One region of the Aneurinibacillus uraniidurans genome, then DNA from elsewhere that is predicted to be linked to it. Evidence: riboswitches for the same ligand, from Rfam matches in the RefSeq annotation. Region 1 holds a riboswitch; each other region holds the start of a gene.
What was found. A riboswitch is a leader RNA that binds a small molecule or an ion and turns the genes downstream of it on or off. The one in region 1 is predicted to bind S-adenosylmethionine.

Region 1 (5,163 bases):
AATAATGTCTGCTTTCTGAGCTACATGAATGTTCGTTCCGGTATGCAGACCAGAATGTTTTTGCATGAGAACAGCGAGCTTCTGAGGAGAACGATTGGAAGCGATGATCTGATTGGGTGCTATAGCACCTGATTCAATAAAAGCCTCTAGCAACATGCCCCCCATGCTTCCAGTGCCAATAAAGCCGATATGCATCTGAATCCCTCCGGCTTTGTTTTTATTATTCGTAATACTGTATGGGAGCCAGGAGAGATTCAGTACACATATTTTTACTGATGTGATAAAATGTAAATAAATGGAATATTATTTACTTGCGCTTTCGATCATGTCCGCTGTAACAAATTTACGTGGCGGCAGATGGTGGCGCTGTGCCAGTTGATTGATTTGTTGAGTAACTTCGTTAATAGAAGCAAGATCAACAGCCTCTCCTGCGCGGTGTTGTTCAATCGCCCGTTCAATTCGGACTTCACGCATCACATCAAGTTTGCGATACAGAACGATATACTCCGCCTGACTAGCCGAATGGGCTGAAATCGCATGATGAACACTCATAGTTAGTAACCTCCTTGTTTCCGGTATAAATCCAGAATTGTTTATTTAAATTATAGGCAAAGCAATAGCAAATCACAAGCAGGGGGAATAAAAGAGATGAAAGAATGGCTGCGTACACGAAAAAAACGAGTTGCTAGTATTATATGCGCTTTATTCCTCGGTAGTAGTTTTTATTTGTATAACACGAGCAAAGCGGAGCCAGAACTTGTTCCTGTGACAGCAGCAGCTCCTGCTACAAAAGAAGCACATGATTCGAGATCAGGCCAGAAGCCAGCGCAGGAGACCGATGCTTCTCTTCCTGCTACGCCGGTTACTGTGGATGTGAAGGGAGCGGTCATTCGACCGGGCGTATATACGCTGTCACCTGACTCCCGTGTACATGAAGCGATCAAGCAGGCGGGTGGTCTGGCACCGAATGCAGACAGCCGCAGTGTGAACGGAGCAAAGAAGCTGGTGGATGGGATGCTGATTTATGTGCCGCACCAGGGAGAGACGCTGCCGATGCCAGGCGGGGAGAATAGTACAACCGGTACAGATAGCGGGAAAGTGACTGTCAATCTGAATCAGGCGACATCTGAACAACTCCAGACCATTCCGGGCATTGGCCCAGCGAAAGCGGCGGCGATTCTGGAATACCGGGAGAAAAAAGGGACGTTTAAGAAAGTAGAAGACATTACGAACGTGTCTGGTATTGGACCGAAAACATTGGAGAAAATTCGTGCTCATCTCACCGTTGAATGAAAAAGAATAAAAAAATTTTTCAGATTAAGTTGACAGGTCGGAATAGTGCGCCTATAATAAATAACAAGAACAGCACGACACACGTACACAACAAAATAGTATCTCTTATCGAGAGAGGCGGAGGGACTGGCCCTATGAAGCCCGGCAACCGGCACGACGTGCAAGGTGCTAAATCCAGCAAAGCAATGGCTTTGGAAGATGAGAGCGGTGATACATACCTGAGTATGCAACCCTCTTCTTCCATAACGGAGAAGAGGTTTTTATTTTGGTACATAACATCGCCCTCCGTGAAGAACAACTACTACACTTACTTTTTCAAGGGGGATATGACAATGTCACAAGAACGCGAATTGAAATTTGAAACCATCTGCCTGCACGGCGGACAGCAGGTAGATCCAACTACACAATCACGTGCGGTTCCGATCTACCAGACGAGCTCATATGTATTCAAGGATACAGACCATGCAGCAAACCTGTTTGGACTTAAAGAGTTTGGCAATATTTACACACGCATTATGAATCCAACGCAAGATACATTTGAGCAGCGGATTGCACAGCTTGAAGGCGGTGTGGCTGCGCTTGCTGTATCATCTGGTCAATCTGCGATTACTTTCGCAATTCTCAACATTGCCGGTGCAGGTGATGAGATCGTTGCATCGAGCAACCTGTACGGTGGCACATACAATCTGTTTGTACACACATTAGGCAAACTTGGTATTAAAGTAAAACTGGTTGATCCGTCTGACACAGAAAACTTCCGTGCGGCGATCACAGATAAAACAAAAGCAGTCTATACGGAGACAATCGGTAATCCGCGTATTGACGTAGCGGACCTTGAAGGGATTGCCGCAATCGCACATGAGAATGGTGTTCCACTTATCGTGGATAACACATTCGCAAGTCCATACTTGTGCCGCCCGATTGAATTCGGTGCAGACATTGTCATTCATTCTGCTACGAAGTTCATTGGTGGACATGGGACATCAATCGGTGGCGTAATCGTTGATTCTGGTAAATTCGACTGGAACAATGGCAAGTTCCCAGGCCTGAGCGAGCCGGACCCAAGCTACAATGGAGTAGTATATACAGAAGCGGTAGGTAACCTGGCGTACATTATCAAGGCTCGTGTACAACTGCTGCGTGATATCGGGGCTGCTACGACACCGATTAACTCCTGGTTGTTCATTCAAGGTCTTGAAACGCTTCACCTGCGCATGGAGCGTCATGTGGAAAATGCGCTGAAGGTTGCGCAATTCCTGAAAAATCATGAGCTTGTATCATGGGTGAACTATCCAAGTCTTGAAGGTGACAAATATTATGAGCGTGCGCAAAAATATTTGCCAAAAGGAGCAGGGGCAGTCTTCACATTCGGCATTAAAGGCGGAGTTGAAGAAGGTAAGAAATTCATCAACAGCCTGAAGCTGTTCTCACACCTGGCGAATATTGGGGATGCGAAATCACTCGTCATTCACCCGGCAAGCACAACGCACTTGCAGCTTACAGAAGAGCAGCAAATCAGTGCGGGTGTATCTCCTGACCTCATCCGTCTGTCCATCGGGATTGAAGCCGTTGATGATATTATCGCAGACCTGGAACAAGCGCTTAAAGTGAGCCAGTTGGCAACTGTATAAGATACGAAAAGGATGCTGTGCATTTTGCACGCATCCTTTTTTCGTTTACTATAGAAAAAAGAACATGTAGAGGAGAGAGAATCATGAGTGAACGAAAAACATGGGATGAATATTTTATGGATCTGGCTTATATGGCATCTACACGTGCAACGTGCCCGCGTCGGCATGTAGGGGCTGTGCTGACAAAACAGCGCAAAGTACTAGGCACTGCCTATAACGGGAGTCCGAGTGGTGTACCGTCCTGTCTGGAGGAAGGGTGCTTGCTACATAATTATTACGAGACAGATGAAGTAGGCGTTATTCAGGAGAAACAGAAGTGCATTCGAACGATTCACGCGGAGCAAAACTTGTTGTTGTTTACAGATCAGGCAGATCGACAGGGGGCGACGATTTACGTGACTGATCAACCGTGCTGGACGTGTGCGAACATGATTGCAAACAGCGGCATTGCGGAAGTCGTTTTTCATCGTCCGTATGCAAAAGATCATGCGAAAGTAGCAGAGTTATTCCAAAGGAAAGAGATTTTATTCCGACAGCTGGATATATATAAGGCTCCTGCTGGCGTTAAGATGGAGTTTGTGGATTAGCATAATTTTTTTATAAAATGCATGAAAAACTGGTATGGACTGGTCGCGAGGGGGTAAAGATGTAGCAAGAAGGCAATGAAGCTGAACTACAAAAGAGGTGAATGATATGCAACCGCATGTGACAACGATACGTGGTGTGTGCGATAATTTTCAAGCTCCGCAAGAACGCGTGGATGATGTCTATCGAATTGTAGAAGAAGCCAAAACGCGTCCGGAAATTACAGTAGAAGAAAAGAAAACAATGCAAGGCACGCTTCTGCTCGGATTTTATACAGAACATGGTGTGTTTCGACTGGTTGTACAGTCAGGGCTTCCGATTAAAGGGAGGCTGTACATTAACGGGATCACCGAGGAAGAGCTCAAGGCCAACCCGCTCATTCGTTTATTCCATGGCTCGATCTATTTGATGGGAGCGAGCGGTATGCTTCGGTTGTATGAAGAAGGACTGAGCAAGGACATTCATTTCCGAGAAGGTCGCATCTTTGAAAACAATGGTTTCGGGGAAGAAAAAGAGCTGGCTAACGTTTTGGTTGAGCAGTATATCGAACAGCAAATTGTCGAAGGCCGCATTAACTGGCTGCTTGAGAGGTTGAATGACTGCATGGAGCAGCAGGAAGAACCGAATATGTACATAATTAAGCAGGAATTGTCTGTACTTACAGATCAGTGGAACAGCCTGCAAAGTTCGTAAAAGGAAGAGAGCTGCCTCTTCCTTTTTTACATTTATTTACAAAATGTTTGCGCGGTATGGTACAATAAAGAGAAAAAAGGGAGTTGTCCATACGATGATTGAGATTGTACTGCCCCGGCTGAACCAGCTTGTTCCATCGCTGGAATCGACATTTCAAAAGCTGGTAGAAGAACAGGGAGAGCTGAGTGAAGCGATTCTGCGCTGGATAGAGGAGCAGGGAACACCAGGTGCACGTGAGGCGCTGCATCATGTAGCAGGGGAGTTGCTTGATGTGGCACAGACATGCATTTCCATGACATTCGTGCTCGAAGACATTGCGCCGGATGTACGGCTTGATACGATGATAGATGAGCATCTTGCCAAACTGATACGCAAAGGCTATGTGCAGCAGATGCAGGAGGTAGACGATGTATATATAACGGTAACAGCGGATGGATATCGGTCGCTGCGGCTGCCGCGTCTAGTCATTCCGGGTGTTACGCTCGATAGTACGGTGTTGAATATCTCGGTCGCGATTGGGCGGTTCGCGCAGTGGATTGGCAAATTCCGTGGGGCTAGTGGAGAAGAGTGTGTTCGGACGGAGGAACAGGTGCTGCGTGGCTGCGGTCTAAACTTACTGCATATTGCCCAGTGCTGTTTTACGATGTTATACATATTGGAAGAAACGTTTGTGATGGATATTACGAGTCTATTGCACGCGCATGTAGAGAAGCTGAAGCTGCGCGGATATGTGAAATAATATGATCAGGCGGCGGATGTTGTTTGTATATAGTTTGTACGCATTAGGTGGACTCATTTGCGCCTCAGTATATGCAAACAATGTCAGGTCCGCTTTTTTGGTAGTCGCGATAAGCCTTCTGGCGTCGACTGTTTTATTTATGCGATGTACAGCGTGTAGACGCTACATCATCATCGGTTTATGTTTGTTTGTGGCTGCGTTCGGTTACTATCGGTTGATTGA
Region 2 (5,163 bases), 230 kb from region 1:
TGGACGTGATCATTCAGAGTGCGTACGAGGCAGATACAACGAATGTTTCATTTTCAGTAAGTGGAGATGAAGTAAAGCGGACGCTGCAAATTTTGTTGCGTGAAAAAGAAAATCTGCACTTTGGCTATGCGGTCGCGGAAGAAGAACTGGCTAAAGTATCCATCGTAGGTGCAGGTATGATTACCAATCCGGGAGTAGCGGCTCAGATGTTCCGCTGTCTGGCAGAGGCAGGCATTGAAATCAAAATGGTATCGACATCCGAGATCAAAGTATCGTGTGTTGTACCGCTTGAGCAAATGGAAAATGCCGTTCGCAGCCTGCATACGTCATTTGGGCTTGACGTAGTAGAACGCGCAGTTGTACATTCCGCACAATAACGAAGATTCATAGCAAAAGGCCGGTCTCTTGGACCGGCCTTTTGCTATGGTGTATAAGGTGTGCTGAATCGTACTATGCGGCGTGTTCTGCTTTTGACTGGGCATGTGATGGCATAAGCCCCGCAGCTTTCAGGCGACGGATGACCAGAACGCCGACATAAGACGCAAGTGCAATTTTGAGTAGATCAGGTGCGATAAACGGAGTCATCCCAAGAGCAATCGCTTTGTTCCATGTCAGGTGGGCAACTAGTTTAAGCTGTGCGACACCAAACGCATAAATAATAACCAGGCCCACTACATTAGCAAGAAAAGCGCGGACAACTGTTAGGTTATCCCGCTTGAGCATCATGCCCATCACGAGTGCAGCGGCAATGTAACCAATCAAATAGCCGCCTGTTGGACCGATGAGCACGGCCGCCCCGCTTTTAAACTGAGCGAATACCGGAACCCCAATCGCGCCAAGCAGGATATACAACAATACTGCCAGTGTTCCGTATCTCTGTCCGAGAATAATTACGGCAAGAGCGATCGCAAAGTTTTGCATCGTGAACGGAACCATTGGGAGGAAAGAAATAGATAGCTGTGCACATACAGAAATAATCGCGCAAAATAAGGCCGAAAGAAGCATCATTTTCAAACGTTGACTTTGCATGGTATGTCCCCTCTTTTTGTTAACTTTATTTTATTTAGAGTTTACATAGTGTAGTGCTGAACTGTCAATATTGACATTGCTTTCTAAAGCACGTAGTATTGTAAATAATTATTAAAGACTGAAAAAACTGAATAGCTCTTATCTAGAGAGGTGGAGGGACTGGCCCGATGAAGCCCGGCAACCCCGCAGTAGTATGCGGATAAGGTGCCAATTCCAGCAGGACGTATTGTTCTGGAAGATAAGAGGAGGTCTGGATCGGCATACGCCCCTCTTCTTTTCGATAAAGAAGAGGGTTTTTCTTTTTTCATGGATGCAGCGGAAAAAGCTCGGAAGGAGTGACAGATATAATGGAAAAGACGATGGTGCTTTCAAGCATCACTTTAGAATGTGGGGAGACAATTAGGCAGGTAAAGGTAGCGTATGAAACAAGTGGGACGCTGAATGCGGAGAGAAACAATGCCATTCTCATTTGCCATGCACTGACAGGGGATGCGAAGGCGGTAGGGGACGAAGAAACACCAGGTTGGTGGGAAGGATTAATTGGGCCAGGTCGATATGTAGACACAAATCGATATTTTGTCATTACGTCTAATGTATTAGGCGGCTGTGCAGGAACGACAGGCCCAGCCTCGCTTCATCCAGAGTCTAATACGCCGTACGGAGCTGACTTTCCCGTTGTAACGATTCGGGATATGGTGCAGGTACAGTATGAATTGGTACGGCAGCTTGGGATTAATAAGTTATTTGCGGTAATCGGTGGATCGATGGGAGGAATGCAAGTATTTGAATGGGCTGCATCGTATCCAGAGATGATGGAAGTTGTCGTTCCGATTGCAACTTGTGCTCGTTTGTCAGCTGTGGCGATCGCATATAATGATGTCGGCAGACAGGCAATTTTATCTGACCCGAACTGGCAGTGTGGACATTATTACCCAGGAAAAGGGCCGGTAAATGGGCTGTCTATCGCCCGGATGCTTGGGATGATCACGTATCGAACCGCAGATTTATTTGAATACCGATTTGGTCGCCGTCTGAAAGATGATAAGGGAGATGTGACGAAATTTGACTCCACTTTCCAAATCGAGAGCTATTTGCGCTACCACGGACAGAAACTGGTCGATCGGTTTGACGCTAACAGCTACTTGTATTTGTTAAAAGCGATGGACTCTCATGATATCGGACGCAATCGTGGCGGGATTAAGAAGGCGATTGAAGGCATCCAGGCGCATGTCCTTTCGATTGCGATTTCTGATGATTTATTGTATCCGGCTGATCATCAGGAAGAAGTAGTGGCGATGATGGAGGTAGCTGGAAAAAATGTGGAATATCACTACATTGATTCCATTTATGGCCATGATGGCTTTCTTGTCGAATTTGTGAAGATCGGACCGTTGGTAGAATCCTATCTGAACGAGCAGTATGTAAGGGTGTGCAAGCAGGCCGCTGCTCCCTATTGATTATCGATTAATTTCGACAATTTCTATCAGAGGTTTCCTTGACGCTAACCCCTCCAGAGAGTAAAATGAATTTGTCACAAAGTCTTCATTTTCATAGGCTTCCTTCACAGGGAGCTTTTCTTCATGTCAGAGACTGCCGCAGAGGCGAAGGAGGAGTGGAGAGAGAGAGGATTTTATAGTTTTATAGTGGCAGGAGAGAGTAGCCAACAAGCATGAATTTGTGAAAAAAATGCCAAACTAGAAAAACCAGAGGGTACCATTATGAAAGGGGGAATATGAAAATGATGAATCATCGTCATTTTTTCAACCGTAAACTTCACTCCCTACTCGGCGTAGTTCCGATTGGGGGCTTCCTGTTCGTTCACTTACTTGTGAACTATTACGCAACACGCGGCGAGCCAGCCTTCCTGGAGCGCGTACAAGTCATGGAGGGACTTCCGTTCCTCGCATTGATTGAAATTCTGTTTATTTTCTTACCGATTTTGTACCATGGTATTTATGGTTTGTACATTGCTTTCCAAGCAAAAAACAACGTTGGCAACTACGGCTATTTCCGTAACACAATGTTCATGCTGCAGCGCGTTACGGGCGTAATTACTCTCATCTTTATTACCTGGCACGTATACGAAACAAAAATCCAAATGCTGATCGGCAAAACAGATGCCAACGGTCTCTTTACACTCATGAATGACATTCTCGCGAACAAGGTAATGCTTGCATTTTACATCATCGGCCTTCTTTCTGCCGTGTTCCATTTCGCGAACGGTCTCTGGAGCTTTGCAGTTAGCTGGGGCATTACAGTCGGTCCGCGTGCACAGCGCATCTCTACATATGTGACAATGGCGATTTTCGTACTGATGTCTGCCATGGGTCTGATGGCGCTGTTTGCATTTGCGAATCCGGTTGATGTGGCTCAGGCCATTCAGAAATAGGGGGTTAGAGCATGAGTAAAGGTAAAATCATCGTAGTCGGTGGCGGTCTCGCAGGCCTCATGGCGACTATTAAAGCTGCGGAAGCCGGTTATCCGGTTGAGTTGTTCTCACTTGTTCCGGTAAAACGCTCCCACTCTGTTTGTGCACAGGGCGGTATTAATGGGGCAGTTAATACAAAAGGGGAAGGCGATTCCCCGTGGATTCACTTCGATGATACCATTTATGGTGGCGACTTCCTTGCGAACCAACCGCCAGTTAAAGCAATGTGTGATGCAGCACCTGGTATCATTTATATGTTCGACCGTATGGGCGTTATGTTCAACCGTACGCCAGAAGGTCTGATCGACTTCCGTCGTTTCGGGGGTACGCAACACCACCGTACAGCATTTGCTGGTGCAACAACAGGTCAGCAGCTTCTGTATGCGTTGGACGAGCAAGTTCGCCGCTGGGAAGTAAATGGTCTTGTTACGAAATACGAAGGATGGGAATTCCTGTCCGCTGTTGTAGATGAGCAAGGTACATGCCGTGGTATTACCGCGCAAAACCTGCGCTCAATGGAAGTTAAATCATTCAAAGCTGATGCCGTTATTATGGCAACAGGTGGTCCTGGTATCATCTTTGGTAAATCAACAAACTCTGTTATCAACACAGCGACAGCAGCGTCTGCGATTTACCAGCAGGGTGTTAAATATGCAAACGGTGAGTTCATCCAGATCCACCCGACTGCGATCCCAGGTGATGACAAACTGCGCCTGATGTCCGAGTCTGCTCGTGGTGAGGGCGGTCGTGTATGGACATACAAAGACGGTAAACCGTGGTACTTCCTTGAAGAGAAGTATCCAGCATACGGTAACCTTGTACCGCGTGATATTGCAACGCGTGAAATCTTTGACGTGTGCGTTGTACAGAAACTCGGCATCAACGGTGAGAACATGGTATATCTTGACCTGTCTCACAAAGATCCGCACGAACTTGACATTAAGCTCGGTGGTATCATCGAGATCTATGAAAAATTCGCAGGGGACGACCCGCGTAAAGTTCCAATGAAAATCTTCCCGGCTGTTCACTATTCTATGGGCGGTCTGTGGGTTGATTACAACCAGATGACAAATATCCCAGGTCTGTTTGCAGCTGGTGAGTGTGATTACTCGCAGCACGGTGCAAACCGTCTTGGTGCGAACTCGCTCCTGTCCGCTGTATTCGGCGGCATGGTGGCAGGTCCGAAAGCGATTGAATACATTAAAGGCCTTGATAAGTCTGCAGAAGACGTATCTTCGTCTGTATTCGATGCAGAAGCGAAAAAACAACAAGACAAATACGATAGCATTACTAGCATGACAAGCGGTACAGAGAACGCGTATGTAATCCACCGTGAACTTGGCGAATGGATGACTGATAACGTAACGGTTGTACGTTACAATGATAAGCTGAAGCAGACAGATGAGAAGATTCAAGAACTCATGCAGCGCTATCAGCAAATCAACATCAACGATACAGCAAAATCAAGCAATGCGAGCGCTTCGTTTACACGTCAACTGTGGAACATGCTGCAACTTGCACGCGTTGTTACACTCGGTGCGCTTAACCGTAACGAAAGCCGTGGTGCGCATTACAAACCGGAATTCCCGGATCGTAATGATGAGGACTTCATGAAAACAACCATTGCTGAATTCGATCCAGCTACAAACGGACCGAAGATTTCGTACGAAGATATTGATATTTCGCTGATCCAGCCTCGTAAACGT
Region 3 (5,163 bases), 510 kb from region 1:
GCGGTACACAGTACGGTCCATGGATTGCCCGTGTGTTGCTGGCATTCGTATCGTTTGGTGTACTCGGAATCATAATGAAAGGTTCCTCCTCACTGCATATTCATTCGCTGGACATGCTTGTGTCGATGTACGGAGGTGGAAGTGTATTTTTGCTTTTCTGGCTTGGGCGTGAACGAATTCAGCGCAAAGAGGTGCAAATCGGAGCAGTTGTTGGGATTCTAAGTGTAATCGGTTATAGCTGTTATTTTTATGCCTTGCAAACCGGAACAGCAAGCATTGTGTTCCCTGTAGTAAGTTTAAACTGCCTGATCGTCATTTTAACAGGCTGTTATTTGTTTAAAGAACGACTTAAGTTGTATCAAGTATGTGGCATATGTACTGCTTTGTTAGGTCTTGTTTTAACGAAAATATAGGAAAAAAGGGTTGCTCTTTATAAAAAAAGGGCGACTCTTTTTTTACAAGGGATATCAATTTTGTGTTACAATTTGGGAGAAGAAGGGTAGAGGAAGAAATGAAAAGGTGGTTTGGGACGTGAAAAAACTGCACATCAGCTCGGTTAAGCCGGGGGATAAGCTTGCAAAAACGATTTATTCTGAAACCGGACATGTACTGCTTGGTGCTGGTCTGGAATTAACTGACCGTTATATTAACCGCCTTGAGCAAATGGGAATTGATACGGTATACATAGAAGATAAACATACAACCGATATCATTCCAGAAGATATTATTAGTGATACGACACGTCGTCAGGCTATTCAGACCGTTCATAAAACGATGACTAATCTGCTTGATCAACCGCAGGTGAAAGGTCGGATGAGTGTGCCGGATATGGGGCAAACCTTTCGGGACGTATTCGGGAGCATTATGGGGGATTTAAGTGGCCGCAAGGATGTTCTCGTCAATTTGGCGAACCTTCATGCGTTGGACGGTTATTTATTCCATCATTCTGTTAACGTAGCGGTTCTTGCTGGGATTATTGGTCTGGCCAAGGGATATAACCAGAATCAGATGCTGGATCTTGGGGTAGGGGCCCTCCTGTTCGATATTGGAATGACACAGCTTCCAAAAGAGTTGTGGAACAAGCGAGGGGCACTAACGGATGAAGAGCGTTCTAGAATTGAAAATCACACAGAAGATGGATTTAATATTTTACGCTATCAGTACGATGTATCCCTGCTGTCCGCCCACTGTGCACTGCAGCACCATGAACGCTATAACGGATCAGGGTATCCGCGCCAGCTTCGAGAACAACAAATTCATGAATACGCACAAATTGTTGGGCTTGCCGATGTGTATGACGCACTCACATCACACCGTTCCTATCGCCAGCACTACACACCGAATGAGGCGACTGAATATTTGTTTGCCGCAGGAAATTCGTTGTTTGATATCGAGCTGGTGAAGTTATTTGTTAAGCATATTGCCGTTTATCCAATTGCATCGGTTGTTGTATTGAATACAGGGCAGGTTGGGGTTGTCGCTAGAGTAGACCCACGTTCTGTTCATCGCCCTATTATTCGGATTACGAAGGAGCGGGATGGCAGCGAAGTGGCATCGCCATACGAGATTGATCTGCGCAATGAGACAAATCTTGTCATCACCCGTACATTATAATTTGGTGGTTGACTGTTTTTTGATAATGATTAATAATGAGAAAAATAAAAAGAAAAGCTTCTTATCAAGAGAAGGCTGAGGGACTGGCCCAATGACGCCCGGCAACCGGTATGGATATACACGGTGCCAAATCCAGCAGGAATGTAATTCCTGGGAGATAAGGAATGCGATTGCCTTGTATGTATAGAGACAAAAAGCCTTCCTTTGCCGAGGAGGCTTTTTTTATTTGCCAAAAAAGGGGATGAGACAGATGAAAGAAACAACCACGCCAGGTAAGCTGGCATTAGAAGCAAGACTCGCTGAGAAAATTCTAGTTATTGATGGAGCGATGGGAACGATGCTCCAGCAGGCAAATCTCGGCCCGGATGATTTCGGAGGCGAGGCGTATGATGGATGTAATGAACTGCTGAACGTAACGCGACCGGATGTAATCCGTTCCATCCATGAGAAGTATCTCGAAGCGGGTGCTGATATTATTGAGACGAATACGTTCGGTGGTGCATCTGTTGTACTAGCTGAATATGATGTACAGGACCGCGCTCGCGAGATTAACCTGGCAGCTGCTCGCCTGGCAAAAGAAGCAGTCGATGCATATTCAACACCAGATTGGCCGCGTTATGTAGCCGGGGCGATCGGACCTACGACGAAAACATTGTCTGTAACAGGTGGTATTACATTTGAAGAGCTGATTGATTCATATTATGAACAAGTGCTGGCCCTTATAGAAGGAGGGGTCGATGTCCTGCTGCTGGAGACTGCACAGGATACGTTAAATGTGAAAGCAGGCGGGATTGCCATCCAGAAAGCGTTTGATACGCTTGGTTGTCGTCTTCCGGTGATGATTTCTGGAACGATTGAACCGATGGGGACAACACTTGCAGGTCAGAATATTGAAGCATTTTATATTTCACTTACACATTTGAAGCCGATCTCGGTCGGCTTGAACTGTGCCACAGGTCCGGAATTCATGCGCGATCATATTCGTACGTTGTCTGGCATGGCCGACTGTGCAGTGAGTTGCTATCCGAATGCAGGGTTACCAGATGAGGATGGAAACTATCATGAATCACCACAGACATTAGCTGCGAAGTTAGCTGGATTCGCGGAGCAAGGCTGGATTAATGTGACGGGCGGTTGCTGTGGTACGACACCAGATCACATTCGGGCGATTGCCGATGTGATGAAGCAATATGAACCGCGCAAGCCAGGTGGGCTTACGACGCATGTTGTTTCTGGCATTGAGCCGGTCTATCTGGAACCGGATAGTCGACCGTTGTTTGTTGGAGAGCGGACAAATGTGATCGGGTCCAAAAAGTTTCGGGATCTCATCAAAGAAGGAAAGTATGAGGAAGCATCGGAAATCGCCCGTGCGCAAGTAAAGCGGGGCGCTCATGTGATTGACATTTGCCTGGCAGACCCGGATCGTGATGAAGCAAGCGATATGGAAGCGTTTCTCCAGTTTGTTGTTCGCAAAGTTAAAGTGCCGCTGATGATCGATTCCACAGACCCGAATGTGATTGCGCTCGCACTGAAGTATTCACAGGGCAAGGCGATTATCAATTCTATTAATCTTGAAGACGGAGAAGAGCGGTTCGATGAGGTGGCGCCATTACTGACGAAGTTCGGTGGTGCGGTTGTAGTCGGAACGATTGATGAACAAGGAATGGCGGTCACACGGGAGCGCAAGTTGGAAGTAGCTGCACGGTCATATGATCTGCTTGTAAATAAATACGGATTGAATCCACGAGATTTAATTTTTGATCCGCTCGTATTCCCGGTTGGTACGGGGGATGAGGCGTATATCGGGTCAGCGAAAGAGACGGTAGAAGGCATCCGGCTCATTAAAGAGAAGTTCCCGGAATGTCAGACGATTCTTGGTGTGAGTAACGTGTCTTTTGGTTTGCCACCGGCGGGTCGGGAAGTACTGAATGCGGTGTACTTGTATCATTGCACAAAAGCAGGGCTTGATTATGCCATTGTTAATACCGAGAAGTTACAGCGCTTCGCCTCGATTTCAGACGAAGAGCGCACAATGGCCGAAGAATTGCTGTTTGACACAACTGATGAGACGCTCGCTTCATTTACAGCTTTCTATCGTGAGAAGAAGGTAGAGGCGAATGTTGAAGTATCCAACTTAACGTTAGAAGAACGTCTGGCTCGTTATGTGGTGGAAGGAACAAAAGAAGGGTTAGTTCCAGATTTAGAAGAAGCACGCAGCAAGTATAAACCGCTTGATATTATTAACGGACCATTGATGACGGGTATGGATGAAGTAGGGCGTCTATTCAACGATAATCAGTTGATCGTAGCAGAAGTACTTCAGAGTGCAGAAGTTATGAAGGCGGCGGTGGCCCATCTCGAACCATATATGGAGAAAAGTGAATCCGCTGCAAAAGGTACGGTTATGCTAGCAACCGTAAAAGGCGATGTGCATGATATCGGTAAAAACCTTGTTGAGATCATCCTGGGCAACAATGGCTATGACATCATTAACTTAGGTATTAAAGTTACGCCGGAACAGATTATCCAGGCGTGCCGTGAAACGAAGCCGGATATGATCGGGCTGTCCGGTCTGCTTGTCAAATCAGCGCAGCAGATGGTGACAACCGCTCAGGATTTAAAAGCAGCAGGGATTGATGCTCCAATTCTTGTCGGAGGTGCGGCGTTAACCCGTAAGTTCACAGATACTCGGATTGCACCGCAATATGATGGGCTTGTGCTGTATGCGAAAGACGCGATGTATGGTTTGGATCTTGCTAACAAGTTAGCAAATCCACAGGAACGCGCTGCTCTCGAAGCGAAGCGTGAGGAAGCACTGGCTGCTGCGGATGCGTCGGAAAATACAGCAGTAGAAGTGAAGGCAACCGAGGTTGCGCCGACTCGGTCGAATGTAAGCACATCGACACCAGTCTATGCAGCACCCGATACAGAACGTCATGTTCTGCGCGACTATCCACTTACACACCTGCAGCCGTATATTAACTGGCGGATGCTGCTTGGTAAGCATCTTGGGGTGCGAGGCAATGTGGATAAGCTGCTTGCAGAAGGCGATCCGAAAGCAACAGAATTAAAAGAAGTGATTGATGAATTGTTAGAAGAAGCCAAGCGCACGGGACTGCTGAAAGCACAGGCGATGTATCGTTTCTTCCCGGCTCAGGGGGATGGCAATAAAGTGTATGTCTATGATCCAGCTAACCACAGCCGCATCATTCAAACATTTGAATTCCCACGCCAGACGAAAGATCCATACCTCTGCCTGGCTGATTTCTTGAAGCCAGTTGAGAGCGGTGAGATGGATTACGTGGCATTCCTTGTCGTAACAGCGGGCGAAGGTGTACGTGAGAAAGCAGAAGAGTGGAAAGAAAAAGGCGATTATTTGCGTTCCCATGCCTTACAGGCGCTGGCATTAGAGCTGGCGGAGGCATTTGCTGAGCGTGTGCATCATATTATTCGAGATACATGGGGCTTCCCGGACCCGGCTGAGATGACCATGTTGGAGCGTTTTGGGGCACGTTATCAGGGCATTCGCGTCTCATTCGGTTACCCGGC

Region 2: it holds a riboswitch for S-adenosylmethionine, as region 1 does, so the genes downstream of both, metX (homoserine O-acetyltransferase MetX) here and PO771_RS04720 (homocysteine synthase) in region 1, are expected to answer to the same signal.
Region 3: it holds a riboswitch for S-adenosylmethionine, as region 1 does, so the genes downstream of both, metH (methionine synthase) here and PO771_RS04720 (homocysteine synthase) in region 1, are expected to answer to the same signal.

Annotation. Positions count from the first base shown of each region.
Region 1 is NZ_CP116902.1:945,669-950,831, forward strand. Features, by position in the region: gene comER (late competence protein ComER) at 1-195, opposite strand, end outside; gene PO771_RS04710 (DUF2533 family protein) at 304-552, opposite strand; gene PO771_RS04715 (helix-hairpin-helix domain-containing protein) at 649-1,293, shown strand; SAM riboswitch class I at 1,396-1,498, shown strand; gene PO771_RS04720 (homocysteine synthase) at 1,626-2,924, shown strand; gene PO771_RS04725 (deoxycytidylate deaminase) at 3,008-3,511, shown strand; gene PO771_RS04730 (hypothetical protein) at 3,618-4,202, shown strand; gene PO771_RS04735 (MazG-like family protein) at 4,297-4,941, shown strand; gene PO771_RS04740 (DNA internalization-related competence protein ComEC/Rec2) at 4,958-5,163, shown strand, end outside.
Region 2 is NZ_CP116902.1:719,398-724,560, forward strand. Features, by position in the region: gene PO771_RS03645 (aspartate kinase) at 1-377, shown strand, start outside; gene PO771_RS03650 (biotin transporter BioY) at 451-1,029, opposite strand; SAM riboswitch class I at 1,165-1,274, shown strand; gene metX (homoserine O-acetyltransferase MetX) at 1,377-2,486, shown strand; gene PO771_RS03660 (succinate dehydrogenase cytochrome b558 subunit) at 2,768-3,418, shown strand; gene sdhA (succinate dehydrogenase flavoprotein subunit) at 3,430-5,163, shown strand, end outside.
Region 3 is NZ_CP116902.1:433,218-438,380, forward strand. Features, by position in the region: gene PO771_RS02160 (DMT family transporter) at 1-413, shown strand, start outside; gene PO771_RS02165 (HD-GYP domain-containing protein) at 532-1,614, shown strand; SAM riboswitch class I at 1,673-1,778, shown strand; gene metH (methionine synthase) at 1,865-5,163, shown strand, end outside.